One region of the Sutcliffiella cohnii genome, then DNA from elsewhere that is predicted to be linked to it. Evidence: riboswitches for the same ligand, from Rfam matches in the RefSeq annotation. Region 1 holds a riboswitch; each other region holds the start of a gene.
The links. A riboswitch is a leader RNA that binds a small molecule or an ion and turns the genes downstream of it on or off. The one in region 1 is predicted to bind S-adenosylmethionine.
Positions count from the first base shown of each region.

Region 1 (7,641 bases):
AGTTTGTCACTTGTCTCCAACATTACCAAACTGGTTATTTGATGAAAATGGTGAAGTAACGTTCACGTTTCTTGGTCATACCGAAGTAACATATGTAAACAAGAACAAGGGTAATACGTACGGGGGAGATGGTGTTTCACCGATATCAATGGAACTCGAGCTAATAGATGGAACGAAGAAAAAGGTAGAAGATAGCAAGGTGGTTGGAGAGCTAGCTGTTTCCATTCGTAAAGGGAAAGTACAAAAAATTGCAGTGGAATTGAAATAAGGAGTTATTATATGACGATTTTACAGGGGAAGATTGCTTTAGTTACTGGTGGTTCAAGAGGTTTAGGAAAAGGTATTTCAACTATACTAGCAGAAGCAGGAGCAACAGTTATTGTTAACTATGCACATAATACTACGGCAGCGGAAGAAACTGTTCAAATTATTATGGATGCAGGTGGAAAGGCGATTGCTATTCAAAGTGACATAACAAATGAAGAAGCTGTGAAACAACTGGTGGTAGAGGTGAAAGAAAAACTTGGGGGAACGATAGACATCCTTGTCAATAATGCTACAGGACCACAACCGGAGTTATCATTAGAGGAAATCACGTGGGAAGATTATTTGGACCAATTAAACTTTTTTGTCAAAGCACCTTTGTTTCTACTTAAAGCAGTATTACCTGGAATGAAGGAAAAAGGAGAAGGGCGTATTATTAATATAGGTAGTGAAGTAATAACGTTAGGCAATCCTAATTTTTCATCTTATGTTACTGCAAAATCTGCTCAACTTGGGATGACTCGCTCATGGGCAAGTGAGTTAGGCCCGTTTGGAATTACTGTTAACATGTTAAATCCAGGATTTGTGCCAGTCGAGCGGCATGAGGGAATAGATGCAAGTGGATATGCTAAAAATGTTCCATTAAGAAGAGTGGGACTGCCTAGTGACATTGCTTCAACCGTATTGTTTTTAGCATCCAATCAATCAAAGTTTATAACAGGTCAAACCATTACGGTCAATGGTGGGAATACGTATGGTATATAACTAGAATGCTTAAGGCATGAGAACTAAACGTTTTCATGCTTTTTTGTTTGTTATGGAGACGGAACTTCTCACATTATTTTAACTATCCCTTATTAAAGGACCTAAACTATCATTTTCGGAGTAATAAAAATATGTAAAAAAAAATGCAACTTTTCCCCTTTAGCCGTCATCTACATAGTAGAATCAAAAAGAAAGAGGAGGTGAGCCGTGTTGAATGTTGTGGATCGGTTACGAGCTGGTGAGGAATCAGCATTAGTGGAGTTAATGCAATTGTATGGAGATTATTTAACACGAACCGCGTACTTGTTAGTTAAAGACCGCCAATTATCGGAGGAACTTGTTCAAGATACATACGTTCTAGCATATAAAAGAATCGATCAGCTGCATGATAATGACAAAATAAAGAGCTGGCTCACTTCCATTATTATGAACCTGGCCAGGTCACATATGAGAAAATGGAGCTTTAAAAATGTATTATTAACTTTTGATTCTACCCCACTAATGAGTAAAGGTTCGCCAACAGACGAACTGGAACAAAAGCTACTAAATGTAATGGATAACAAGCTGATTTACAAAGAAATTCAAAACTTATCCTACAAGTATAAAGAAATAATCGTCCTATTTTATTATAACGAATTGAAAACGAACGAAATTGCCGAGTTGCTGAAAATGAAAGAAAACACGGTGAAGTCTAGGTTGAAAAGAGGCCGTGTTCTATTAAAGGAAAACTTATTAAAAGGAGGCTATGAACATGGGTAGAGAGAAAGTGTTGATGAAAAAGAAACTTGATGAAGAGCTAAACGATGTGACATTTACTAGACAAAATCAAGTTCTTTTAAAATTAGAGAAAAAAAGTTTTCGAGAGAAGATGGACCTATTTTTAAATAAAGAAATAGAAATAAACGTCATTCCAGTATCTCTTGCTATCATGCTAATCGCCCTTCCACTGAGCTACGGAATCGTTAAAAATAGTAACGTGTCAGAGAGAAAAATGATTGAAATTGCTGGAAGCTATTACTGGGAAGACGAGTTAGAAGGGAGGCTGAAAATTGATGAAGATTAAATTAAAGGTAAAGCATCTGTTAATAACAATAGTAGTATTCCTGACAGTGACGCCGTTGTTGTTTATTTTCATTAAGCCTCAAATAGAATACGTAATTACTGATTATAAAATTAGAAACGGAAAACCAGTAGAGAAAAGTCAGGTCGTTTATTTACTGGACGAAGCGGAAATTTTTAAAGGGTCAAAACTAGCGCTTATCCGAAACTATGTGATGGAATATTCTAACACAGGATATGATGTGCTCGTTGGTCCACATATGTACCAAGTTAACTACGGTTACGAAGGCGAAAAGCTGTCTGAGGAAGAAAGAATGCATTATTTACAATTTTATTTAGAGGAAGCCCCGATTGATGGATACTATACGGAAGCTGCGAAACTAGTTATTGAATACTATATTAGAGTCGGAAATGAAGAGAAGTCAGAGCAACTAATAAATGATACGCTAAACAAAGTGAGTGAAAGCTATTACCTCGATGAAGTGTATTTGGAGCAGCTTAAATGGTATGTGACGTTTCGCCCGCTTGATGAAGTGGAGCAATTCATCAAGTTGTTAGAAGGTAAAATAGAAACTAACAATTATATGTTAGGAGAGCTAGCGAAATTAGAGGCGAAGGCATATATAGCCGAAGGAAAGTATGAAGTGGCATTATCGAAACTTTCAGATCGAATTCGTCAGTCCGATGAAATGGTAGCAGAACTAGAAGAAGATATAGAGGATGGTTTTGAAGCATATAACCCTGGGGATGAGCTTCGTACATTAGAGGCTTCCCTTAAAAAAAGTTTTGATAATGGAGAGCTCGTTGTTGGCTCTATTGCGGGTAAAATAGCGCGCTCTGATGGTAGCCCTGTTGCGGGTGCCGTCGTTATATTAAGAACGGAACATAATGCAGGGTACGGAATGCGGTTCAAAGATGAACTTTATCAAGTATATACAGATAGTGATGGAAACTATCAATTTCCACAAGTTATGCCAGGGCGCTATCAACTGTTTTTAGGGTTACAACTAGAACAAGTTGATGGATGGGCAGTCGGAAATCGGAAAGAAACGTGGGTGCACGTAAAAAACGGCGAGCATACGAGTTATGATATGACCTTGAATCCGTTAATTGAAGTCCAGTCACCTATAAACGACGAGAAAATTACAACAGACGAGATAACTTTTCGTTGGGATAGAGTGGAGGGAGCTGACTATTACCAATTAAATATCGGATATTCCTTTGACGAAGGTAGTATAATGAGCGGCTCGTTAAAGGGGAATATTCAAGGGGAAACGATTACGATTTCAACAGAAGAATTATACAATCGAACAATTGGAACATATTACGAAGATCCAGATCATCCAACAGATCCGCGTTCAATCCTTGCCTTATCGAATCCAAATATTCGTATTCTCTGGTCAGTAGATGCCTTTAGAGAAGATGGGGAATTTATTACTAGAAGTAGCGGCTACAGATTAGATGAAGAAAGGATCGGAAACTTACCGTTCTTTTACTTGCAGGACCGAGAGCTAACAGAAGCAGATGAGCTATTGTTAGATTCGAAGTGGGAAGAAGCATATGAAACGTATGAAAAAAGCTATGCGAGCAACCCAGATGACCTTCATAGTTTACGGATGTTGTATAGGTTAGCGGAAGTGAAAAAGGAAGGTAAATATTTAATCGAACTAGCGGAAAAAACAAAAGATCCACATATTATTTTTGAAGTAGTTCGCCAATATCATCGCGTTGGTAATTGGGGCGAATATATGAAATGGTACGAAAAGTACGAGGCTGTTTCAAATGGCGAAGAAGATGCTTTTGAACTTTCCATTCACGGAACGGTTTTAATGACACTTGGAAAGTATGAAGAAGCTAGAAGCGTGTTTCAGGAAGCAATGAACAAGGATAACTACAATATGTACGTAGGTAACTGGATTGCACTAGAACTACTAGACAATAACCAGTTTGCAAAAGCATTAGAAGTAGCAAAAAACTATCCAGAAGAAAATATTTACGAAACGAGCACAGACTGGGAATCACTCTTAAAAGATATGCAGCAAGAAAGCAAAGGGAAGGAACAATACGTTCAAACTCTACAAGAGGTCATCCAATTTGTACTAGAAAACGACGAGAAAAGCTTAAGCGAATGGAGACAATCTACAGACTACCAAGAGATGAGAAAGTACATTTATCAATTAGGAGAATTATATATAAATAAAAAAAGGTAAAAAATAATGTGTGGACAACGGGACAGACACCGTGGACGGAGGGACAGGTCCCACGTCCACACAGAAAATGGAAAATATGGGCGGGGGAATAGGTTGGAGACGACTTTCGTAAATGCCTACAATTATCCCACGTCCACCATGTCGCGAAGCTCTTTTTCCTATAAAGGAGAAGGAGTTTTTTGCCTACAAAAAATAGTGAAATAGCATTTTTTTCTCTAAGATGACATATAGTAAGAACCATATAGGTCTAACTACTTCTGACGATTAATGTCAGATTGGTGCTCTCATAGGGAAATCAGAGGATTAAGATTGGCTCTAGCATAAGTGTTATTATCATGCTAGAATAATAAATTTCCAATATATGTGTGGACAAGGGACCTGTCCCTATGTCCATAACTTTGAAAATTTCAAATATTTTATTAATTGTTTGACAGGGTAAATTTGGCTGTGTTATATTCGTATTAACTTAATTAAACATAGCGACAACGCGTTAATTGAATAAAGTATTTCTTATCAAGAGTGGTGGAGGGACTGGCCCTATGAAACCCGGCAACCGATTTTCTTTTTTAGAGAAAACACGGTGCCAATTCCTGCAGAGTATTTACTCTGGCAGATAAGAAGAGATGGATGATATTTAAAACCCTCTTCTTATGAAGTGGGTTTTTTATTGTTTAAATAAGTCGCTATGTAAGGCAGGTTAGTAAAGAAGGTGGTGAAAGTTATAGGAAGAAAAGAAACTGACACTAGTTAGCCAGGTGACAAAAGGAAAGTCAAGTTCTTCATCCGACCAAAAAAATAAGGAAAGAGGGATTAAATAATGAAAACAAGAAAGAATGGGATATTTCCAGCTATAATACTGAGTATTTCCATCGGTTTACTTAGCGCTTGTGGTCAAACGGCAACTGGAGAGAAGAAGTTAGAGAAAATTAGGCTTGATTATGCTTTTTATTCACCAACGAGTTTAGTTTTAAAAGAATTTGGATGGTTAGAAGAGGACCTAAAAGATGAAGGCATTGAAGTGGAGTGGGTTCAAAGTCTTGGTAGCAATAAAGCGCTAGAATTTTTAAATAGTAATAGTATTGATTTTGGTTCAACGGCGGGTGCAGCTGCACTTATTGCAAAAGCAAACAATGCTCCGATTGAGTCCGTTTATATTTATTCGAAACCAGAATGGACGGCGCTCGTTACACAAGGTGAGACCGAGCTAACATCAGTCTCTGACTTAAAAGGGAAAAAGGTTGCTGCAACGTTAGGAACAGATCCACATATTTTCTTACTTCGTTCACTAGCTGACGCTGGATTAAAGCCGACAGACGTTGAGATCGTCAATTTGCAGCATGGAGACGGGGCGTCTGCGTTAGTATCTGGTCAAGTAAGTGCTTGGGCAGGGTTAGATCCACATATGGCAGTACTTGAAGTGAAGAATGGAACAAGTTATATATATCGGAATACAGAATTTAATACGTATGGAACGCTAAACGTACGTACGGATTTTGCCAAAAACTATCCAGAACATGTGGAAAAAGTAATTGAGCTTTACGAACAGGCGAGAGCTTGGACAATCGAAAATCCAGAAGAAGCGGCTAAGATTCTAGCAGAGCAAGCCCAGTTAGACGCTGCGGTTGCCAAACTACAACTATCAAGAAATGATTTTTCTAATCCAATTCCTAGTGAGGTTCAAGTGAAGGCTCTTATTGAAGCGGGAAAAGTTTTACAGACTAGTGGAATTATTGACTCGAACGTTAACGTTGAAAAATTGGCGACCGAACTCATTCAATCCACATTTGCTACAAATGTCATTAAATTGGAGGATGAATAATGGCACAACAATCAGGAAGTAATTATGTAAAGCCACTTCGTTCGACTTTTAGAGTACGGTTTCCTATTCAACGAATTCTTCAAGCTTCTAAGTCTGTTTTTATTGGTAGCGTTCTTCCTATTTCACTAGTAATCGCTTGGGAGGTATTGAGTAGAGTAGGAGTTTTTCCTCCTCATTTACTTCCAGCTCCTTCCTTAATTATTCAAAAGATAGTGTCAATGATTCAGGATGGGAGTTTATGGGGACATATTGGCATTACGTTAACAAGAGTTTTTGCGGGCTTTTTGCTTGGAGCGGTATTTGCAATTTTGCTTGGAGCGATAGTCGGCTTTTATAAACTAGCGGAGCAATTGCTCGACCCAATCCTTCAAGCATTTCGCTCCATCCCATCATTAGCCTGGGTTCCACTATTTATTTTATGGTTGAGCATAGGAGAGACTTCCAAAATTACATTAATAGCCGTTGGAGTGTTTTTTCCGGTGTATTTAAATATTGTTAGTGGGATTAAAGGGGTAGATCGTAAGTTAATTGAAGTGGGGAAAATATATGGATTTACTACTTACCAATTAATTAAAAATATAATTTTGCCTGCATCACTTCCTTCATTTTTAGTTGGTTTAAGAAGCGGATTAGGTCTAGGTTGGATGTTTGTCGTTGCGGCCGAGTTAATGGGTGCAAGTAGTGGTCTTGGCTACTTATTAGTATTTGGTCAAAATATGAGTTCTCCCGATCTTATCATTGCAAGTATTATCTTATTTGCTTTAATTGGGAAAATATCGGACGCATTGTTAAAGGGCGTGGAAAAGAAAGCGTTACATTGGCAAGATAGTTTAACGAACCAATAGGGGGTGAAGGCGTGCTTTTATCAGTCAAAAATAGTAGTAGAAAATTTGATAATGGAAATGTTGCTTTTACGGATGTAAGTTTTACGGCTAATAGTGGAGAAATTGTCGGCTTACTCGGAACGAGCGGATGTGGAAAAAGTACTCTTCTTCGTACGATATCTGGCCTTGATAAAGGGTATACAGGCAATATTTCTATTCATGAAAAAGAAGCGAGAGATAACAATGAAAATATCGGGTTTATGTTTCAAGAACCGAGACTAATGCCATGGTTAACTGTATTAGAGAACGTAGTCTTTGGTATGAAAGGGAAAAAGAATTGTAAAACAAACGAGGCGATGAATCTACTAGCGCAAGTCGGTTTAAAAGGGTTTGAGCATCACTACCCGAAGGAATTATCTGGAGGCATGGCTCAACGGGTTGCCATCGCAAGAGCCCTCATCACCTCACCGGAAATACTGTTGTTAGACGAACCGTTCAGTGCGTTAGATGCTTTTACAAAAATGCAGCTCCAAGACCTATTGTTAACAATATGGGGTAGAAAGAAAGCAACGATGTTATTAGTAACCCATGATATTGACGAAGCACTCTATCTTTGTGATCGACTGTTAGTTTTTAGAGGGCAGCCAGGTGAGTTATGTGAAGAAATCAACGTTTCAAAAGAAAGGCCTCGTTCTAGAGG
Region 1 covers NZ_CP018866.1:120,566-128,206, forward strand. Annotated here, with positions in the region: gene BC6307_RS00500 (hypothetical protein) at 1-268, shown strand, start outside; gene BC6307_RS00505 (SDR family NAD(P)-dependent oxidoreductase) at 280-1,029, shown strand; gene BC6307_RS00510 (RNA polymerase sigma factor) at 1,237-1,788, shown strand; gene BC6307_RS00515 (hypothetical protein) at 1,781-2,092, shown strand; gene BC6307_RS00520 (carboxypeptidase-like regulatory domain-containing protein) at 2,082-4,298, shown strand; SAM riboswitch class I at 4,806-4,918, shown strand; gene BC6307_RS00525 (aliphatic sulfonate ABC transporter substrate-binding protein) at 5,116-6,117, shown strand; gene BC6307_RS00530 (ABC transporter permease) at 6,117-6,962, shown strand; gene BC6307_RS00535 (ABC transporter ATP-binding protein) at 6,974-7,641, shown strand, end outside.

Region 2 (7,641 bases), 1.2 Mb from region 1:
TAATGTACGTTTGGATAGTATAAAAATGTATACGGTTGGTCTTCCGAGATTTGTTGGTATAGTTCGTGTAAAACTTCCAATCTTTTTTCATCGTCTAGGATTTTTACATTTTCCTCTAGTAATTGATCAACCTCTGGATTACTGTGTTGCGTATAATTTAACCCTTGTTCTCTATGCTTCGAGTGAAAGTAATCCGTTTGATCTGGGTCTACCCCTAAACTCCATCCATTAATACATGCATCGTACTCATGTGCCATATTTGCACTAACAAACGCACTCCACTCTAGCACTTTTATGTTGACTTCAATACCAACCTCTTTTAATTGTTCTTGCGCAATTACCGCGATTTGTTCACGGGCTTTATTACCTTGGTTCACATTTAATGTGAATTTGAATTTCTCTCCATCTTTATCAAGAATGCCATCTCCATCTGTATCTTCCCAACCCGCTTCTGCCAATAAAGCTTTAGCTGCTTCTAGGTCGTAATCAAATACAGGTACATCTTCTGTGTAAGACCAACTAACTGGACTTGCTGTAGAATTCGCAAGCTGACCATCACCTTCTAACACACTTTCTACAATTACTTCTCTATTTAAAGCGTGCGTTAATGCTTGGCGTACTTTTTTATCTTGGAATAATGGATTTTTTTGATTCCATCCGATATACGTGTACGATAATCCAAGGCCAGATTGCAACTGAATGAGTCCTTGTGCTTCTAAATCTTGAGCAAGCATAAGATCTTCTGATTGAACAGCAATGTGATGAATATCTCCTGTTTGCAGTTGAACCATTAACGAGTTCGCATCTGGAACAATTTTGTAAACGATAGAATCAAAATTAGGGCGACCGTCGAAATAGTCTTCATTTGCTTCGACTTTTATGTACTCTCCATCTTTCCATTCAACAAACGTGAATGGACCAGTTCCAATCGGCTCTTTCGTGTTAAATGGATGTTCCGCCAAATCGCCAATCGGCACATCTTCTAAAATATGTTTCGGTAAAATGTGATAACTCATCGTTGATAAAAATGGTGCATATTTTTCTGTTAGTGTAATTTGTACTGTATACGGATCAACAGCCTGTATGTCCTTAATTTGTTCAAAGTCAGATGCACGCGCACCTGCGTAATCGTCATGTAGTGGAATGCTATATGTAAATACAACATCTTCAGCGGTTAATTCTTCACCGTCATGAAATTTCACCCCTTCTTTCAAGTGAAAGGTCCAAGTTAAGCCATCTTCTGAAACAGCCCAGTCCTCTGCTAAGTCTCCTTCAAACTCTAAACTAGTATTTGTTTTTACTAATCCGTTAAAAAGAAACCCCTGAATAGCACTACTTGTTGTATCAACGGAATATAAGGAATTAAAAATAGTAGGTGAACCGGTGCTTCCGATAATGAAATCTCCACCATTAACAGGGTCCCCACTCACATTTTGGGTAAGCTCATTTACTGTTCCAGTAGCACATCCTGTTAAAAATAAACTAATAGCAACTACTAAACTTGCAATACCTAATAAAACCTTTTTTGTATTCATGTAAAAATCCTCCTTCTGTTCTCCTCATTAAGATGATTTCAAAAAATAAGTTTAACGAATCCCCTCCTCTTAATAAGTAAAACGATATGTTTACTTGGTTTATTAGTAACAGACACCTACTTATTTACCGACCTGTTCCAAACAAAAAGCCCCTTTTCTAAGCAATAGAAAAGAGGCACATTTATGTAAAAGTCCGTACCTCTTATCTCTCAGAAAAATAGTATCTTTCTGTTGGAATTAGCACCGTGTCACAATGGAAAATCCTAGGCTACTAACATAATTGTTAGTTGCCCCATCTCACAATGGTATTACGACCGGTTGCCGGGCTTCATCGGGCCAAATCCCTCTGCCTGCTCTCGATAAGAGTGTCATATTAAGTTGCTTTATTATATTAATACAATAAAAACAAAAATTCAACCTATTATTATAAAATTAGGAAAAAAGAAACAGTTTGGGACAGAGGGACCGGTCCCTCGTCCACACATTTTTTGGAATTTAAGTAAGAATATATGCAAATCATCTTTCTTGCTTCATGATGTATAATCTCTAAATGAGTGCAAACAATAGTATTTACCACTTTAAGAAAGAAAAGACTGAACTGTACCATAAGTACGAACTCAGTCTTTATATCGATTAATTTGCAGGTATTAAAACCGTATCAATGACATGTATAACACCGTTCGAAGCCTGAATATCCGGTTTCACAATGTTGGCATTATTTACACGTGCTGGATTAAGAGAGAAAGTTACTTCTTTAGTAGCAAGTGTTTTTGCCTTCATTCCTTCTTTTAAATCACGTGACATGACTTTACCAGGTACTACATGGTATTGAAGAATTGTTGCTAGGTCTTCTCTTTCTAATAATTGCTCAGGTGTTACGTTTAATTCTTTTAGCAGTTTTTCAAAAGCCGCATCAGTCGGTGCGAAAACGGTAAAAGGACCATCACCTTTTAGCGCGTTCACTAATCCAGCCTTTTCTAAAGCTGCTGCTAATGTTTTAAACTCACCTGCTTCTAATGCTGTATCAACAATGTCTTTCGTAGGTGCAGGATTCTCAGCTCCTAATGCACTAGTAGATAAGGACATTACCATTAATACAACTAATAAACCCATAATCAACTTCACTTTCTTCATATTTCTTACCTCCTTTTTATTTACATCTACTATCCGTTACGCTTTTATGATGCGTCACACCCCATGTATGTATTCTCCAATGTATAGTATTTTGATTAGTCGTTATTTTTATCCAAAGAAATTTCCTATTACAATTGGACAGGATCGTCAAGCACACACTTTTAGTAATGCTACAAATATATGCGTGCACGCAAATCCATCTCAAAAACGTTGTACTCTTTATCAAATATATTTTTTCCTAATAACTAATTGTTGTTATAATTAACTTAAACAATATAGTTTAGGAGATGCCATTTATGAAGCCCCGAGTTACTGTAATTACTTTAGGTGTAGATAATTTAGAAAAATCTTTGGTTTTCTATCGTGATGGTCTTGGCCTTCCCACAAATGGCATAGTCGGTGAAGAATTTGAAAATGGCGCAGTTGCTTTTTTCGAGTTACAACCTGGATTAAAACTTGCCATTTGGAATCGAAAAGATATTGCTCATGAAGCAAAAGTTACCTTATCTGCACCAAGCACTACCGAATTTACTTTAGGTCACAATGTTAATAGTAAAGCCGAAGTTGACGATATAATGGAACAAGCAAAACAGGCAGGAGCAACTATAACTGATCCCGCACACGACACTTTCTGGGGTGGATATTCTGGTCACTTTCAAGACCCAGATGGTCACTTATGGGAAGTAGTTTGGAATCCTCAATGGGATACAATTGAGTAACCTTAAGACCATTAAGAACAAAAGGAGAAATATTATGGAGAAAGTTAAAGCAATCGTTTTGTTTAGTAGGCAAGATAAACCACGTAAGGTGTTTAAGAATATGGCAGAAGCACAAAGGTATTGTGTAGAAAATATGATATGTAATCAAGGGTGGGTTACACGTAGCTTAGAAACAGGGCAAAGGTTTTATGAAGCACAGGATGGTGGTTACACAATTAGCCACAACGGTTATGAGGGGCACGGAATGTATGTGAGATGGGCTAAAGTGAAACCCGGAGTGTTGGAAAGAAGAAATAGGTAAATCTGCTACTTTTACAGAAAAATATTAATATTTGCTAAAGGAGGTTCCCTCTTGAATATTTTAGTTTTAGGTGCAACAGGGCGAGTTGGAAGTTTAATAGTTACATATGCTCTTCAAGACAATCATCGTGTTACTGTATTAGTTCGCACCCCCGAAAAAATACAAATAAACAATGATAATTTAACGATCATTCAAGGGAATGTGTTAAATAAAGATGATATCGTACGGGTAATGCATGGAATTGATGTAGTTATTAGTGCACTAAATACGGATGGCACCGACACTCTATCAGAAAGCATGCCTCTAATTATCGAGACAATGGAAAACGAAGGGATTAAACGCATTATAACTGTTGGAACTGCAGGTATCCTTCAAAGTAGAACTACCCCTAATACTCTTCGTTATCTATCAAGTGAATCAAAGCGTAAGTCAACCCGTGCAGCAGAAGAACATCATAAAGTTTACGATATCCTTAAAGAGTCAACACTCGACTGGACCATTGTTTGTCCTACGTATTTACCGGACGGAGAAAAAATAGGTGAATATCGTGTAGAACGCAATTATTTACCGGAGAACGGGGCTGAAATTTCTGTACCGGATACAGCTGAATTTACATATAACCAGATTGAATCAAGCGATTATATTAAATCTCGTGTAGGTATTGCCTACTAATATATGATTGACTGAACAGGAAACTCGTATACACAAATAGCGGAAACACACCATATAAAGCGAGTTTCCGCTATTATTTAACCACTTCCACCACGTTGTTGAACCTTAAACTCTATCTTTCATTAAGAACTTTAAGTAAGAACGAGTTCATACTTCGGTTCATTTTAATAAATTCAATAAAGTTAAATCCCTCTGTAAAAATAATAACTTCGATTTTCTTTCCGTTTTTGTCTTCAATATAAAGAGCTTGGTTTAAAACAAATGCAGTAGAACCACCTTTCGCTCCGAAGTGTGCATACTTTTCTCGGTTGGAAGCATGTAGCTCCATTGGCCACTCCATTATTTCACGAAGAATGCCTTCTCCTCCTGGAAGAGTTGCCGTATCATTAGAAATCGCTCCCATTACCTTTCCATAGTCTTCTACTGTCGCGTTTGGTAATCGGTTAGACCATATTTTTTGTAGCTCCATTGGGATGGAAACAGTACCATCGAAAAATGCTGCCCCTCCCTTCTTCAATACGTTATGAATATCCCAAGCAAGCTCTCTGTACTCTTCTAGCGTCATAGATTGAAGCATTTCCTCTAATTGTTGATTGCTCAAACCTCCACCATGCTGATCATTTATATATTCTGCAGCTAACAAAGATGCCACGATAGGAAAAATAGGGTCGTGATTTTCCAACTCTAACTCCTCTACGACTCTATTAATGGACGCTTCACCTAGCTTTTCCAATAGAAAATCGGTATTTGCATTGGAACTATATCTAATCATTCCCTTTGCTACTTCCTGTAAACTGACTTCATTGTTTATGATTTTTCCAGCTTCTCGCATTTCGTTTAGCCAAGCTGGATGTGCCCCACCGTCTGTATTAGCAAGATGATATTTTTCTAACTCATCTAACGGAATACGTTCTTCCGAATCTATGGTGCCCTCCACCACTTCATTGGCATACGCAATCGCAACAATTGTCTTTACAACACTCGCTAAAGGTCGTTTAACATCGCTCTCCTGACTCACAATCACTTCGCCATTCACACTTACATGCATAGAAGCTAATTCCGGGTTGTTTTTTATGTAATTTTCTACATAGTTGGGATCGTCATGAAATAAGTAAAAAGCTCCACCAGCAATAAAAAGTAGCACAATGCCAGCGATAATAAGTCCTCTTTTTGTGTAGGTAGATTTGTCGGTAAGAAAGCTGACAACTATAACAAAAATAATAGGAATCAACGGGGGAATAATTAAAAATTCAATTGCAAGTACTGCTAGTAAAACGGAAGAGGTAACTAAAATGGCTTGAGTAATTTTCCATCTCGTTCTATTTTTACGAGATAATAGCGGCAATGTGTGTAACAAAATAAACCCAACAAACACAATCCATAAATAAAGGTACATAGTAAATATCCTTTCTCATTAGTTTCGAAAAAAAACATGCCTTTCTGGAGATCTTGATGTCGTGAGGTTCAGTTCAAAGGAGTCTGCCATGGAGGAATGCCACCTAGAATAAGTTTTTGCACAAAATATTATACCATGAACAGAGTGGGTTTTCCGTAAAATGGAATAATTCACTCGATAAAGAACAAGCCTGCCCCTGACCGAATACACCTTTATCGGTCAAGTGACAGACCACAATGATTTCATATTTTGATTCGAAAAATTTATTGAGAAACTATTTTTATCCGATTCTTCCTCTGCCTAACCAAAATTCCGAACATTTTCGCCATTGATTACTGTTTCTTACCCATTATGCAAAATGTTTAATGGCTGTAGCAGATTCTGCTGACGAAAATATAGCATCTCCATATAACAAATCCCTTAGACTTTTACCTTAATTACAATTACATATTTTTGACCAAAAGCAGAGAAGAACTTTTAAGAATAGAGGGTAGGACACGTAAAAGTTGAGAGTATTGATGAGAGTTTTATTATAATGTTACATAAGAGATACTCGTAACCTATAAAGATAATAGTTTCATAGTAAAAATTAGCAATAAAAATACACACCCCATTTTCTAGGAGGTGTGTTCTTATCTGGGGATTTTTTCAGGAAATTTGTATAGAAAAATATTCTTAATTTAACTAAATAAGTAGATGCATAAATAATGCAATAATTGGAATTGCTATAATTGTTCTTTGAAAAAAGATAATTACAAGTTCCTTTGCAGTAATCGGAACACCTGTAGCTAAGATTATTACTGCAGTCTCTGCAAAGAAAATAATTTGAACTAAGCTTAATACAGCAATAAAAAATGCAGCCCCAACACTTACCCCTGCATCAGCAATTAATAGCACTGGCAAGTACATCTCTGTAATACCTACAATAGTTGATGCAGCAATTGCTTGTGCATCTGGTACTCCAAACAAAGTCAATATAGGGACCATAGGAATTCCTAACCATGTAAATATAGGTGTATATTCAACCAGAATTAACCCTGTTAAACCTACAGCAGTTATTAAACATAGTATCTTCGGTACTAAACTTGCACCTTCCAAAAATCCCTTCATTAGTTCCTTTCCAATTGATTCTGCTTGATATGATCTATTAACAGCTCTGTTAACTGCATTTCTAAATAATTGAACATTATATTTTATATTAGTTTTTCTATCTTCTTCTGTTTGTATTTGTCCGTTATAGTACACGTCTGGTTTTCTAGATAATGGTGGTATTCGCACTATAATGGCTGCTATTATAAGCACGGTTAGAAATGCTACTAGAAATACAGTAGTAAACATTGGTAATAACCCTACAGTATTCGCTACCAAAGCAGCAAATCCAATACTTACGACACAAAAGCTAGTAGCAATTGTAGCTGCTTCTTTTTTCGTGTACACATTTTCCTTGTATAGTTTACTAGTTATATAGGCTCCTACCGATGATGCCCCAAAAAAAGAAGAAACCGTATCAAGTGCAGCATTACCTGGAATTTTAAAAAGTGGACGCATAATTGGTTCAAGCAAAGTTCCTACAAACTGTAAACCACCAAACGATATGAAGAAAACAACAAACATACCCCCTAAAGCTACAATTATGCCAACTGGAAGTGCAATATCATTAATTATAACTCCTCCAGTATAAGGTCCAATAATCATCTCAGGACCAAATTGGAAGGCAAACATAATTGAGTAAACAGCTGCAACAACATATATAATCCCTAACAATATTGAATCTGATTTATATAGATTTTTAATCCAATTATTTTTCTTTAAAATATACCTACTATACATAAAACCAACAGCATTTAAAAATATAATTCCTACAACAGTCCAAAACCATATTGC
Region 2 covers NZ_CP018866.1:1,362,889-1,370,529, reverse strand. Annotated here, with positions in the region: gene BC6307_RS06545 (peptide-binding protein) at 1-1,535, opposite strand, end outside; SAM riboswitch class I at 1,735-1,901, opposite strand; gene BC6307_RS06540 (fasciclin domain-containing protein) at 2,169-2,669, opposite strand; gene BC6307_RS06535 (VOC family protein) at 2,966-3,388, shown strand; gene BC6307_RS06530 (hypothetical protein) at 3,423-3,689, shown strand; gene BC6307_RS06525 (NAD(P)-dependent oxidoreductase) at 3,741-4,361, shown strand; gene BC6307_RS06520 (serine hydrolase) at 4,474-5,757, opposite strand; gene BC6307_RS06515 (YjiH family protein) at 6,442-7,641, opposite strand, start outside.
Region 2: it holds a riboswitch for S-adenosylmethionine, as region 1 does, so the genes downstream of both, BC6307_RS06545 (peptide-binding protein) here and BC6307_RS00525 (aliphatic sulfonate ABC transporter substrate-binding protein) in region 1, are expected to answer to the same signal.

Region 3 (7,641 bases), 530 kb from region 1:
CTGTCCACCACTTAAAGCTGCAACGTCACGATCTAGTCCAATTGCATCTAAACCTAATCCACGCGCTGTTTCTTCAATTTTAATATCTAAATTATAAAAGCCACCAGCGTCTAAATGATCTTGAATTTCTCCCATTTTCTCGAGCAACACTTCTAACTCATCTGGAGTAGCTGTAGCCATTTTTTCGGTAATTTCGTTCAATTCTTTTTCTTTTTCGAACAGTGGTAAAAAGGCATCACGAAGCACGTCACGCATTGATTTCCCGGGTGTTAATACAGTATGTTGATCTAAATAACCGTAATGTGTATTAGGTGTCCACTCCACAAGTCCAGCATCATGGACAATTTCTCCAGTAATAATGTTCATTAGTGTAGATTTCCCTACACCATTTGCTCCTACTAACCCAATATGATCGCCAGGTAGCAGGCGGAAAGAAACGTTTTTGAAGAGGGTACGATCCCCAAATGTATGACTTAAATTATCTATCGTTAATAAACTCATTTATATTCCATCCTTTATTAATAGGCTCATAAACATAATAATACTAAAATATTGGGAAGAACGCTATGCCAATTACTAGTGAAATTCCCTCATTCATTGCATGAACGCAAAGAATATGCCAAGATAATGAATAGGACAAAAAGGAAAGCTGAGGAACGTGTATGACAAAAAAATTAGTGCTAGCAGAAAAGCCTTCTGTTGGTAGAGATATAGCAAGAGTATTAAAATGCGATAAAAAAGGAAATGGCTTTTTAGAAGGAAAAGATTATATTGTAACGTGGGCGCTTGGCCATCTCGTTACACATGCGGATCCAGAAAGCTATGATGATAAATATAAAACGTGGAAGCTAGAAGATCTCCCGATGTTACCTGAACGTTTAAAGCTCGTTGTCATAAAAAAGACAGGGAAACAATTCAATGCAGTAAAATCACAATTAGTTCGTAAAGATGTTTCTGAAATTATTATCGCAACAGATGCCGGGCGTGAAGGAGAACTTGTTGCCCGCTGGATTATTGAAAAAGCAAAAGTAAACAAACCAATCAAACGTTTATGGATATCCTCCGTAACAGACCGTGCCATTAGAGAAGGATTTCAAAAGCTTCGCAATGGAAAAGAGTATGAGAACTTGTACCATTCAGCGGTTGCTAGAGCAGAGGCCGATTGGATTGTCGGAATGAACGCGACAAGAGCGCTTACGACAAAATATAATGCACAACTATCTGCCGGGCGAGTACAGACGCCAACGATCGCAATGATTGCAAAACGTGAGGAAGAGATTCGTTCCTTCCAACCAAAAGCATACTACGGTGTACAAGTTGTCACGAACAACGGACTCGTTTTTACATGGAAAGATTCGAACCAAACAAGAACATTCGAAAAAGAGAAAGCAGAACAGATTGCAAATTCGATAAAAGGAAAGACCGTAAAAATTAAAAACGTTCAAAAGACGAAGAAAAAAAGCTTTGCTCCTGGGTTATATGACTTAACAGAGCTACAACGAGATGCGAATAGAATATTCGGTTACTCAGCTAAAGAAACGTTGTCTATTATGCAAAAATTATATGAACAACATAAAGTGTTAACATATCCTAGAACAGATTCCCGCTATCTTTCTTCTGATATTGTTGAGACATTAAAAGAACGTGTGGAAGCAGTTAGTGTAAAACCATACACACCAATCGCGCAAAGGATTTTAAAAAGTCCAATCCGAACGAACAAATCGTTTGTGAATGATGAAAAAGTATCGGACCACCATGCGATTATCCCGACAGAGGAAACAGTATTTTTAGCGAAACTGACTGATAAAGAACGAAAAATATACGACCTTGTTGTCAAACGATTTTTAGCAGTACTCTTACCTCCATTTGAGTACGAACAAACGACATTGGAGGCAGAGGTTGCTAATCATTCCTTCACAGCTAAAGGTAAAATAGTGCTTTCAAACGGTTGGAAAGATGTATTCGGAAATGTAGTAGATGAAGACTCCGAAGCATCAGATGTGAAAGATCAATTACTACCTTCCATGAACGAGGGTGATACGTTAACGATTCAAAAGGTTAATAAAACGAGTGGTGAAACGAAACCGCCAAGTCGATTTAATGAAGGAACATTGCTTGCTGCGATGGAAAACCCAGCGAAATTTATGGATGAGGCTAGTCAAGACGTGAAGAAAACGTTAGGCGAAACAGGTGGAATTGGTACTGTTGCGACAAGAGCGGATATTATCGAAAAACTATTTAATAGTTTTCTTATTGAGAAAAAAGGGCAAGAAATTCATATTACGTCTAAAGGGAAGCAGTTACTAGATTTAGTTCCTAAAGAGCTAAAAACACCAGCACTAACTGCCGAGTGGGAACAAAAGCTTTCCAGCATTGCGAAAGGGAAATTGCCTCAAAAAGCGTTTATTAATGACATGCGCGATTATGCGAAAGAAATTGTTCATGAAGTGAAAAACAGCACACAGAAATTTAAACATGACAACGTAACCGGAACGAAATGTCCAGATTGCGGTAAACTTTTATTGGAAGTCAACGGCAAGCGCGGAAAAATGCTCGTCTGTCAAGATCGTGAATGCGGGCATAAAAAGAATGTTGCACGATTAACAAACGCGCGTTGTCCTAAATGTCGCAAAAAACTAGAGCTTCGTGGTGAAGGAGAAGGGCAAATTTTCGCTTGCGTTTGTGGGCACCGTGAGAAGCTTTCGACGTTCCAACAAAAGCGTAAAAACAGTAATAACCAAAAAGCAACGAAGCGTGATGTTCATAAATATATGAAACAAAATAATAAAGAAGAGCCATTAAATACAGCATTAGCAGATGCATTGAAAAAACTGAAGTTAGATAAATAAGGAAAAATCTAGGTATTCACCTATTTTAGCCCCTTCGCATATGTTAGGAGAAGAAAGTAGTAGTTAAAAAACCTAACATTCGTAAGGGGTGTTTTTTTTGGCAGGAAACATATTAAATTACTATGCCGGTGGAAATACAGCAAGAGGATTTTACAGTTTATATGAATCAAATTTAGAAGGTTTGGACCGTGTATTCATTTTAAAAGGTGGTCCGGGAACTGGGAAGTCAACAATGATAAAAAAATTAGGTCAACGTTGGAACGAGGCCGGGTTTGATATAGAATATTTACATTGTTCGTCTGATACAGGGTCTGTCGACGGGCTAATTATTCGAAGCATCGGTGTCGGTATTGTGGACGGAACGGCACCTCACGTTATTGAACCGACAGCTCCAGGTGCAATTGAGGAATATATAAATTTAGGAGAAGCATGGGATTCGAAAAAACTAGCTCACCGTAAAATTGAAATTTTAGAACTTGCCCATCAAAAAAAGCAAGCGTTTGAGACGGCGTATGCAACGTTTAACAAAGCGCTTAAAATCCATGATGAGTGGGAACGTTATTTTATTCATAATATGAGTTTCGAACGAGCAAATAAATTAGCCGATGAGCTAATTGAAAAGCTTTTTGATGGAAATACGTTAACAAAACAAGCGGACGTTAAACACCGATTTCTCGGTGCAGCAACTCCGGTCGGTGCGGTAGACTTCGTTCCAAATATAACGGAAGGATTAAAAAAGCGTTATTTTATAAAAGGTCGTCCAGGGTCTGGAAAATCTACTCTATTAAAAAAGCTAGTTAAACATTGCGAAAAAACAGGTTATGACGTTGAAGTATATCATTGTGGCTTTGACCCTCATAGTTTAGATATGGTTGTCGTCAGAGAACTAGGATTTGCAATTTTTGATAGTACAGCTCCACATGAATATTTCCCAAGTCGCGACGGGGATGAAATTTTAGATATGTACGATTTAACGATTCGTGAAGGTACGGATGAAAGATACGAGAAAGAAATAGAAAAAGTGAGTAAACAATATAGTGAAAAAATGAAAGAAGCAATATCGCATTTAGCAGAAGCGAAGGAATGGCATTTGAAGCTAGAAGCAATTTATGTAAATGCGATGGATTATAAAGTGATAGATGAGAAAACAGAATGGATACATGAACAAATGGAAAAACTAGTGAAGCATTAATGTAATGAAGAGGCTGAGACAAAACTAAATTAGTCATAATAAAAAACGAACTATCGCAGAATTAGCGAAGTATATTTCCGGAGCGAGTTTTTCCCAGTATATTTCTTGTTCTTTTACTATGATGAAAATAGTTATGTCTCAACCTCTATTTATTATTTCAAAAATATATAAATTTTAAAAATTACGTATATGGCGTTTTATATATACGAAAACTAGAAAAAAGTGTACACTACACACGTATATTAACAGCAAAGGGAGACGTCATAATGAAAAAGTGGACAATCTTACTTATTTTCGTTACATTATCATTTTTAACAGCATGTGGAGCAAACAGCAATAACGCTAGCGAGGGAGCACAAGAGCAATTAGCAGCTCCTGAACATGATGAAAAACAAGACCAAAAAGTTTTAATGAACATACAAATGGAGTTAATCGAAATGGTACGTCCTCATTTGAGCGCAATTACTAATTACGAGCAAACAGGTGAAGGCGAAGAAGAAGCAAAAGCTGCAGCGAACAAAATTGCAAACGAGCTTCGTGCAATGGAAGTTTCAACGGAGCTAACGGAACAATACCGTACAGATGTGGAAGAAGCGATAGAACTTTTTGCGCAATATTTTGAAGAGCGTGTAGATGGTGAAAATGCAGAAGAAAAACTAGCTGCATTCCACAAGCAAATTGCTACTCCATATATAGAGGCAGGATTATTAGAGCCGAATTTTGAAAAAGAAGTTCAATAAATAATTAGAAGAGTGTTACTGTGAAGTAGCGCTCTTTTTTTATATTAAGTGGTTATGGAAAACATAACATTAACATAAGAAAGATTGAGTGTAACTCCTGACAAATGCTTGTCGGGCCAGTGAGCCGCCTCTGGTTTTGTTCTTGTAATACTATTCTAATAAAAGATTATTGCAAATACTTTACCTTTTTAGTTTACTAAACACCAAGTTTTGTGGTAGGATTACCATAAATTGAATAAAATTCTTTATCAAGAGTGGTGGAGGGACTGGCCCTTTGAAACCCGGCAACCTTTATAAAAAGGTGCTAAATCCAGCAAGGTATATACCTTGGAAGATAAGGAGAAAAGCTAACTGCTGCCTTCTTCTTATCGAAGAAGCTTTTTTTATAGGGGGAAAAGAGATGAAATTTGGTTTTTGGTTACCTATTTTTGGCGGTTGGCTACGAAATGTTGAAGATGAAAAAATGCCGCCTACATTTAATTATGCAAAAGAAGTAATACAAAAGGCAGAAAAATGGGGATATGATACAACATTAATTGCAGAATTGTATTTAAATGATATAAAAGGTCCTGAAAGTGATAGTTTAGAAGCTTGGTCTACTGCAGCAGCATTAGCTTCAGTAACGGAGAAAATAGAAATTATGACCGCTATCCGTCCTGGCTTTCATAATCCAGCAGTCGCGGCAAAAATGGCTGCTAATATTGATCACATTAGCAATGGCCGTTTTACACTTAACGTCGTTTCAGCTTGGTGGGAAGAAGAAGCGAAGCAGTATGGCGGAGTATTTACGGAACATGATGATCGTTATGATCGTACGCAAGAATTTTTAGATGTTTTAAAAGGTCTTTGGACAGAAGATTCTTTTAGTTATAAAGGAAAATTTTATGAACTCTCTAATACAAAACTGTTTCCAAAGCCAGTCCAACGTCCGAACCCTATTCTTTATGCAGGTGGGGAAAGTGAGAAAGGGAAACAAGTAATCTCTTCAAATTGTGATGCTTATGTCATGCACGGCGGAACGGTTGAAGAAGTGCAAGTCAAAATAGAAGATATGAAGGCTAGAAGAGAAGCGTTAAAGAAAGAGCCTTTACAATCGTTTGGAATGGCAGCATATGTCATATGCCGAGATACAGAAGAAGAAGCACAAGCAGAATTAAATAGAATTACGAATGTGAAAGAATCGAGTGCATACGCAGGGTATAAAGATTTTACGGGCAAATCACAGCTTGAACAGCAAGTGAAGTTACAGGATTATTCTGTTTCCAATAGAGGATTAAGACCAAATTTAATAGGCACACCTGAGCAAATTGCGGAAAAAATAAAAGCATACGAGGCAGCTGGGGTAGACTTATTATTACTGCAATTTTCTCCTCAACTAGAAGAGATGGAACGATTTGCACAACAAGTTATACCGTTAGTCAACAAAGGTTAAGGAGGAATTTTACGATGGAGAAGATCTATATCATTCACGAAAATAAAGAATGGACTGTACATTTAACGAAAAGATTGGAAGAGCTCCAATTACCATATGAAGAGTGGCATTTAGATGAGGGGACTGTCCCTTTAAATGAAGTGCCACCAGAGGGTGTTTTTTATAATCGAATGAGTGCGTCGTCTCACACGAGAGATCACCGATTTGCGCCAGAATTAACGAGCGCTGTATTAACTTGGTTAGAGCATCATGGCCGGACAGTATTTAATGGAAGCAGAGCGCTACAATTAGAATTAAGTAAAGTAGTCCAATATTCGGAGTTAGAAAAGCATGGAGTTCGTACACCAACAACGATTGCGGCCGTTGGAAGAAAACAAATTGTAGAAGCGGCCAAAAAATTGGGGCATGAATCGTTTATTACGAAACATAACCGGGCGGGAAAAGGACTTGGTGTACAGCTGTTTAATTCTATTGAAAGTTTAGAGGCATACGTAAATAGCCCGGCATTTGAAGAGCCAGTTGATGGAATTACGTTAATACAACAATATATAAAATCACCAGAATCGTACATTACTCGTTGTGAGTTTGTTGGTGGAAAGTTCCTATATGCCGTGAAAGTAGACACGTCAGAAGGATTCGAGCTTTGCCCGGCAGATGCATGTCAAATTGGGGACTTATTTTGTCCGGTTGGGGAAGAAGTAGAAGAGAAGCCGAAATTTCAAATTATTGAAGACTTCCATGATCCGATTATCGAAAAGTATGAAGCGGTTTTAAAAAGTAACAATATCAATGTTGCAGGAATTGAATTTATCCGCAATAGTGACGGAGAAATTTACACATATGACATAAACACAAATACAAATTACAATAGCGATGCAGAGCAAAAAGCAGGCAAATACGGAATGCTCGAGCTTGCAAAGTTTCTTGGCAAACAACTAAAAGTTCAAGTTTAATACGAAAAGGGCTGCTCCTCATAACGGAACAGCTCTTTCTATATTTCCCGCGGAAACATACCGCAGTGAAACGGTCTAATTTTTTTATATCTCTAGGATAGAATGTAAGTCAGTTCTCTTACTTAAATAAATTCGCAATTGATTGGAATAGGTCCCGGAAAAAGTCTTTCACACCTTGCCAAAATCCACTATCGCCCATAACACTATCAATTCGGTCTTTAATATCTTTCGTAATATCTTCTAATTGATTACGCACGTTATCAAAATTAATATTCAACGACCGCATTTTTTCAAACAGGTCAATTAATAGTTGGCGGTCTTCCGGGCTTAATTCAATGTTTAAACGGCTTAACTGGTCTTCTACAATTTTTTCTACTTCTTCACGAGTTACCGGATTTTGTTCTGCAATTTGTTTTTTAATCTCTGTTAATAACTCACTTACTTTTTCTTTATCTACTTCTTCTGCTAACTTCGT
Region 3 covers NZ_CP018866.1:4,485,860-4,493,500, reverse strand. Annotated here, with positions in the region: gene BC6307_RS22495 (ABC-F family ATP-binding cassette domain-containing protein) at 1-501, opposite strand, end outside; gene BC6307_RS22490 (DNA topoisomerase III) at 663-2,849, shown strand; gene BC6307_RS22485 (PRK06851 family protein) at 2,947-4,041, shown strand; gene BC6307_RS22480 (hypothetical protein) at 4,308-4,781, shown strand; SAM riboswitch class I at 5,024-5,122, shown strand; gene BC6307_RS22475 (LLM class flavin-dependent oxidoreductase) at 5,182-6,213, shown strand; gene BC6307_RS22470 (ATP-grasp domain-containing protein) at 6,228-7,166, shown strand; gene BC6307_RS22465 (DUF1002 domain-containing protein) at 7,285-7,641, opposite strand, start outside.
Region 3: it holds a riboswitch for S-adenosylmethionine, as region 1 does, so the genes downstream of both, BC6307_RS22475 (LLM class flavin-dependent oxidoreductase) here and BC6307_RS00525 (aliphatic sulfonate ABC transporter substrate-binding protein) in region 1, are expected to answer to the same signal.

Region 4 (7,641 bases), 2.0 Mb from region 1:
CTCCTACGTTTTTTCTCATTAACTCTCTGACAATTTTAAATAGCTGATCTGTTTCCTTCTTACTTAAACTAGCTGTCGGTTCGTCTAGCAAAAGAAATTTACAATCAGTCGTAAGAGCCCTTGCTATTAACACCATTTGTTTTTCAGCCAGTGTTAAATCCCGCACTAGTTTTGTAGAAGATACTTGCACATCCATGCTTCTTAAAATAGCTTCCGCTTCCTTATGCACTTTCTGCCAATTCACCCAAAATTTTTTCTCTACTTTATGCAACATAACGTTTTCGCCAACTGTTAAATATGGAATTAAACCAGTATCCACTTCTTGATGGACAATTTGGATCCCATATTGTAGAGCCTCTTTTGGCGAATTAACGAAAATTTTTTCTTCATTAATTATGATATCGCCTGTATAGTGGGTGTAACTCCCGGAAAGCACTTTCATTAACGTTGATTTCCCAGCACCATTTGCACCAATTAACGCATGAACTTTACCTGTTTCTGCGATAAAATGAACCTGTTGTAATGCTTTCACTCCAGGGAATTCAATAGAAATATTCTCCATGTTTAGTGTCATTTTCTTCATACTGTTCCCCCATTTGTAAAAGAAAAGGGAACACCCTCAAAAATCGAGAGTGTTTCCATTACTTATTTTGTATAGTGGGCTTTTAATACTTTCATCCATTCCTCTTCGAAGGCAGTTGAAACTCCCCAACCATCAACAATATCCGCTAAGTTAACCATATTAACTGGTTCAGTCGCCGTTTGTAATGCTTCTTGAGAAATTAATGATGCTTCTAAATCGTAAGTATCCGGAGTCTCTTCCCCAGCAAGCTTTTTCGCTAAAATTCTCATATTCACTGCACCAATTAACTTCGGATCAACTGCCGCTGTATATTCCCACGAACTTCCTTCTGATTGAATTTCTTGTAAATCTGCGTTCGAAACGTCGATACCGTAAATTTTTATTTCATCACGGCCAGCTTCTTTTATAGCACGAGCCGCCCCAATAGCGAATGCGTCCCACGTTGCAAAAATAGCATCAATTTCTCCTTTTCCATGCTTGTTTAACATTGCTGCAACAGCGTTTTGCGTTTGTACAGACGTATCTGAAGACGCTACACCAAACCGTTCTAATTCATTTATACCACTGTTTTCGTTTAACACTTGCTGGTATACCGCGTTTCTACGTACCATCGGCGGAAATCCATCTACCCATAAATAAACGATATTTGCTTCGCCATTGTAATCTGCTACTAACTGATCAAGAGCTAATTGAGCTAATGCTTCATCATCCTGCGACGTTAGTGTAACTCCTGAAACAGTAGCAATGTCCGGATTAGAATCAAATGTCACAACACTTTTTCCGTTTTCCGTTAGCTTTTTTACAGCATCTACTGTAGCAGCATCATCACCGTGTGAAATAATAAAACCATCAAAATCTTGATTTAACGCTTGTTCAATAGCATCATGAAATTTAGCAGTATCACCGTTTGCTGTAAAAACGTCAACTTCAAAGCCTAACGCTTCCCCTTCTTCCTTCGCTCCTGCTAAAAACTGAGTCGTATGGTCATCACCACCAATTTTTCGAATGACTTTAATTTTCGCACCTTCCCCGTTAGAAAAACGTTCTGGAACATTGTCAAATGAAACTGGCTCATTACTTCCTTGGTTTGTAGGCTGGTTATTGCTACACCCCGTTAGTATTAATGAAAATGCAAGTGCAGCTACAAAGAATCCTTTTATCCAATTTTTCATTGTTATTTCTCTCCTTTTTCAAGTCTCTTAATACCGACCTATTTCTCTTGATTTACAATCCACTGAGAGGGCTAAAGATATGTAAGTAAAATAAAAAACCTCTCTGATAAAAGAGAGGTTTTAAACGGCATAATCCGGTTTATCCTCTCTTATCTGTCAAAACAATTGCTTGTTTTGCAGGATTTAGCACCAATTCCATTATGGAACGGTTGCTGGGCATCATAGGGCCAGTCCCTCCGCCTCTCTTGATAAGAGATCAAGTATTAAGATTTATAATTTTTATATAACAATACTTTAAACTGTTAAAGTGTAGCTGTCAATGTTTTTTTAATTTTAATTATTTTCAATACAATCCGTTTACACTAAGAGCATCTATTAGTTAATCACAACAACAATTTAATTCTAATCCTTCAAAAACTAGCGCTTCGCCGTAAGGTCCTTCCTCAACTTTAAGAGTAACCCCTTTTAATAGTGACTCTACCTCTGGCTCCATCGCTATATTAATTTCATTAATCGTTACCACAATATCATCTTTTTTCGGATTATCTAATGAAATGCCTACTGGCGTATCTCCACATGTTGAATTATGAAATAATCGAACATTGTTTGCTTCATGTTCTTCTAATATATTTTCTAAAGCGATTTTTGCTTCATTTGAAATGTTCATATTTCATCCCACCTACATTTGTTAATGTCACTTTTACTATTTTCGGCTTTTAACAAATAAATGTAAAGAAATATGCTTTTCCTTAAAAATATCCAGACAAAAAAACAGCAACCCCTCATTTGGAGTTACTGTCTTTTAATTACTTACCTGTATCAGCAAATTGCTTTATGCGATCTCCAATTTCGTCACGAACTCGTTGGAAAAATGCCCATTTTTCTTCATCAGAACCTTCTGCCTTCGCCGGGTCATCAAATCCCCAATGAACTCTTTCCTTATTTGGAGGAGTTGCTGGACAAATATCATTAGCATGACCACATAAAGTAACAACTAAATCTGCTTTCTTTAAAATATCAGGGTCAATTGTATCCGAAGTTTGATTAGAAATATCAACACCAGCTTCATTCATCGCCTTTACTGCGTTAGGGTTCACACCATGTGCTTCAATCCCCGCACTGTAAACTTCCCACTCATCGCTTAAATATTTCTTTCCCCAACCTTCTGCCATTTGGCTTCTGCAAGAATTTCCTGTACATAAAAAGTAAATTGTTTTTTTGCTCATTTGTTTTATCTCCTTTTATTGTAATTAGCCAATAATTAATAGCCAAATATATAAACCAATTAAGGTTATGAATAAAGTTGGGACTGTTAAAATAATTCCTACTTTGAAATAATAGCCCCAAGTAATTTTTACACCTTTTAAGTTAAGTACATGTAACCAAAGTAGTGTAGCAAGCGACCCAATCGGTGTAATTTTTGGTCCTAAGTCAGAACCGATAATATTGGCATAAATGAGAGCTTCTCGTATTACACCCGAAGTATTTGTATCTTGAATTGCAATTGCATCTATCATAACAGTCGGCATATTATTCATAACAGATGATAGAATAGCAGCAATGAATCCCATCGAAATTGTTGCGACGAATAATCCTTGATCTGCAGCTTTTTGAATTACATCTGTTAACACCGAAGTTAAACCTACATTCCTTAAACCATACACAACGACATACATTCCTATAGAGAAAAACACAATTGCCCATGGAGCACCTTTTAATATCTTCGTCGTTTCAATTGCATCACTTGTTCTACTAATAAATAAGAAAATAATAGCTACTGTTGCTGCGACGAACGAAACAGGAATTCCACTGAACTCACTTACGAAATATCCAATTAATAAAAATGCTAATGCATACCATGAAAGCTTAAATAACTTTTTATCTTTAATTGCTTCAACCGGTTCCTTCAAATGAGTGGCATCATATGTTTTTGGGATGCTTTTACGGAAAAACAAATATAGAACTACGATACTAGCACCGAGAGAAAAGAAGTTAGGCACAATCATTCGAGATGCATATTCTACAAAACCTATTTGGAAAAAATCAGCCGACACGATGTTTACTAAGTTACTTACGACTAACGGTAAAGAAGCCGTATCTGCGATAAACCCACTTGCCATAATAAATGGAAGAATCATCTTTTCTTTAAAATTTAAGTTGCGGACCATCGCAAGTACGATTGGTGTTAATATTAATGCTGCCCCATCATTCGCAAAAAAGGCAGCTACAACCGCTCCTAACAACGATATATAGACAAACATTCTCACACCTGACCCTTTTGCAAACCTAGCCATATGAAGTGCAGACCATTCAAAAAATCCAATTTCATCTAGTATTAAAGAAATGATAATTAACGCAACAAAAGTAAGTGTTGCATTCCATACAATTCCAGTTACATCCCAAACATCTTGGAGTGAAACAACTCCTACTACTAGTGCAATAAGCGCACCAACACAAGCCGACCAACCGATGGAAAGCCCTCTTGGTTGCCATATAACAAAGATGAGTGTCGCAATAAAAATTGCAGACGCTAAAATAATATTTAACAACTGTATTCCCCCATTACTTACATGAAATTCGAAGTCCTTTTACTTCTAATTCATCCATTTTTTCTTGAAGATTAGGCACATGAGATAGAATGGATTTTAGAAGCGGATAATGATCATGTTGATCATTTAAAGAGTAAATAATCCATTGTCCTCTTCTTGATTCTTTTACTAAGCCGATATCCTTCAATTTTCGTAAATGTTGACTTATGGAAGGTTGACTCATTTTAAAAATTTCAACAAACTCACACACACAACATTCATGATGTTGCATTAGAGCAACCATCGATAAACGCGTTTTATCACTTAAAGCCTTTAGAGTTATAGCAGCATTTTCGATATGGTCTAAAGATTCGCTCATAGTATACCCCTTTCTTCTCCAATTCACATAACCAAATACTTATATAATCGAACGTTTATATAATAAAACACTTATATGTATTTTTCAATAGAAAACATATTAAGTTATTGTAAATTATTATTTAGCTTTTTTATCTGCTCTAACCAAATTTATCATCTTGTTCAAGTTTTCATCTATAAAGGTAAACTGATATAATAACATCAAAATAATAAAAAGTGGTGAAAAGAACCATGCTTGAATTGACAGATGAACGTGTTGTACCCGAAAAAATGAAACTAACAAACGGTTTACTTTTAGAGCATTTAGCTCGCTACCACTTTACTATTCCTTTTTTACACGGAAGAGTATTAGACTTTGCTTGCGGTTCTGGATATGGAACTCACATAATGGCAAAAATAGCAAAGAAAAAAGTGACAGAAGTTGTTGGTATAGATATAAGCGAAGAAACAATAATGTACGCAAAAAAAACATACTACCACCCGAAATCATCGTTTATTGTTGGAGATGTAGCGAACCCTAATTTACCTTCCAATTTAGGTAATTTTGATTGTATCGTAAGCTTTGAAACTTTAGAACATGTGAAACAGGAAGAGCAGTTTCTTCTTAATATTTACAACATGTTAAAACCAGGAGGTATATTAATATTATCTACTCCTTTCGGACAAGGTCGAGGATACCCAACAAATGAGCCGTATCACGTTCATCAATTATCACGAGAAGAGTTTTTTAACTTATTTCCTACTTATGACGAGGTTAATTTTTTCTATCAAAAGGGAGTTCTAGTTGTTCCTAAAAATGACTCAACCGATTACCCGATTGGCATTGTTGTTTGCAAAAAATAAAGCGAAGCATAAGTAAAAGGTTTTACTCAATACTTATTAGTAGAACGTTAACCACCTTCGCTTTTATTCTACTTACAATGAAGGTGGCGACAAACGGTTAAGATAGTTCAAAAATTGTAATTTATTTTTGACAAGAACCCCTTAAGTTTTCTGACAATTATTTTGTCATCTATTCGTTAATATGTTAAAATAAAGGTATATAGAAAGCGCTTTCAACTCTTAAGTGAAAGGTGTTGCTGACTATGATGGACTATCAATACAGAAGAAAAGCCTTGCAAAGCTTAAAAACTGAAAAAGAAGAAGTAAAGCAAGAATTTAAAAATGAGTATGCGAAGTCAAAATCTCTTTTAGCAACAATTATTTCATTTTTTCCATTTGTCAATCACAGTTCATAATACAACCAAAGGCACTCCTAACTAAAGGAGTGCCTTCTCGTTTAATTTAGTGTCCTGAAGTAGCAGATAATCCAATTCGATTTACTAATGCTTCACTTTCTGGATTCATTCCTACAATTGTTACTTTTTTATTATACTTTTGATACTTAGCTATAGTTTTGCCAATGGCAACTACAGCAGATTGATCCCAAATATGGGAAGTAGAGAAGTCAATTACAACTTCCTCAGGATCATTTTGATAATCAAATAAATCAACAAAATGACTCATCGTTCCAAAGAACATTTGCCCTTGGATACGGTATACTTTCTTATCGTTGTCCATCATACCATGTGCCTTAATTTTTGCCATTCTCCAACCGAAGATTAAAGCACTTATTACAACACCTGCAAAAACACCTTTTGCTAAATCGTGAGTGTAAACGACAATCGCAACAGTTACAATCATTACAAAAGCATCCGCTCTTGGTGTTTTAGGTAATTCACGTATAGATTGCCAATCAAATGTTCCAATAGAAACCATTACCATTACACCAACTAATGCTGCCATTGGTATTTGAATAACAACGTCCCTTAATACCATTATTAAAAATAATAAAAACACTCCTGCTACTAATGCGGAGAGACGACCACGTCCACCAGATTTAACGTTAATAACAGACTGTCCAATCATTGCACAACCTGCCATCCCACCGAAAAATCCTGTTACGATGTTCGCAATACCCTGCCCTTTCATTTCACGGTTTTTATTGCTTTTCGTTTCTGTCATTTCGTCTACAATTGTTGCTGTTAATAGTGACTCTAAATTACCAACGAGCGCTAAAGTGAATGCATAAGGTAAAATGATCATAAGAGTTTCTAATGAAAGTTCTACCATTGGTATATGAAATATAGGTAGTGCTCTCGTAATTTCCCCTTGATCACCGACAGTTGCTAATCCAAACCCTCCACCAAATACGACAATCGCTGTTATAACGACAATGGCAGCCAATGCAGAAGGAATAGCTTTTGTAAAGCGAGGTAAAATATAAATAATTGCTAACGTCGCTATCACAAATCCTACCATTGATAATGAACCACCATTTTCAGGCATAAAGTGTACGAGCTGAGCCATAAAGATTAAAATCGCTAGTGCGTTAACGAAACCTATAATAACTGCTTGTGGTAAAAACGAAATATATTTTCCAAGTTTAAACACACCCATTAATATTTGAATGATTCCTGTTAATATAGTCGCAGCAAATAAGTATTCAATCCCATGATCGGCGACTAACGTAACCATTAATAGTGCCATCGCACCTGTTGCCGCTGAAATCATTCCTGGCCGTCCTCCAGTAAATGCTATGACGACAGCGATACAAAAAGATGCATAAAGCCCTACCATTGGGTCTACACCTGCGATAATAGAAAAGGCAATTGCCTCAGGAATAAGTGCTAAAGCAACCGTTATACCTGCTAAAACATCACCGCGAATGTTTCCAAACCATTCTTGTTTTAAGTTTGCTATATCCATAGCACACCTCTTTCTATATGTTTTTTTTTTGACTTTCTACTCTCAAGAAAGTCAGGGCCGTTTACAACAAGAGAAATGATACCACAATCCTCACATTTATTAAAACGCCAAAGTAAACGAATTCAGAGCGATTTATCATTCCTTTTCTCCTTATTTCTCCCTTTTTCACACTAACTTCACAAAATAGACAAACTTTCATAAGTGAATTTTACTGAATATTATAAACAACAAA
Region 4 covers NZ_CP018866.1:3,049,372-3,057,012, forward strand. Annotated here, with positions in the region: gene BC6307_RS15320 (sugar ABC transporter ATP-binding protein) at 1-583, opposite strand, end outside; gene BC6307_RS15325 (sugar ABC transporter substrate-binding protein) at 646-1,755, opposite strand; SAM riboswitch class I at 1,902-2,010, opposite strand; gene BC6307_RS15330 (hypothetical protein) at 2,135-2,422, opposite strand; gene arsC (arsenate reductase (thioredoxin)) at 2,562-2,981, opposite strand; gene BC6307_RS15340 (arsenic transporter) at 3,006-4,304, opposite strand; gene BC6307_RS15345 (ArsR/SmtB family transcription factor) at 4,318-4,662, opposite strand; gene BC6307_RS15350 (class I SAM-dependent methyltransferase) at 4,893-5,504, shown strand; gene BC6307_RS24825 (hypothetical protein) at 5,747-5,899, shown strand; gene BC6307_RS15355 (SulP family inorganic anion transporter) at 5,946-7,409, opposite strand.
Region 4: it holds a riboswitch for S-adenosylmethionine, as region 1 does, so the genes downstream of both, BC6307_RS15325 (sugar ABC transporter substrate-binding protein) here and BC6307_RS00525 (aliphatic sulfonate ABC transporter substrate-binding protein) in region 1, are expected to answer to the same signal.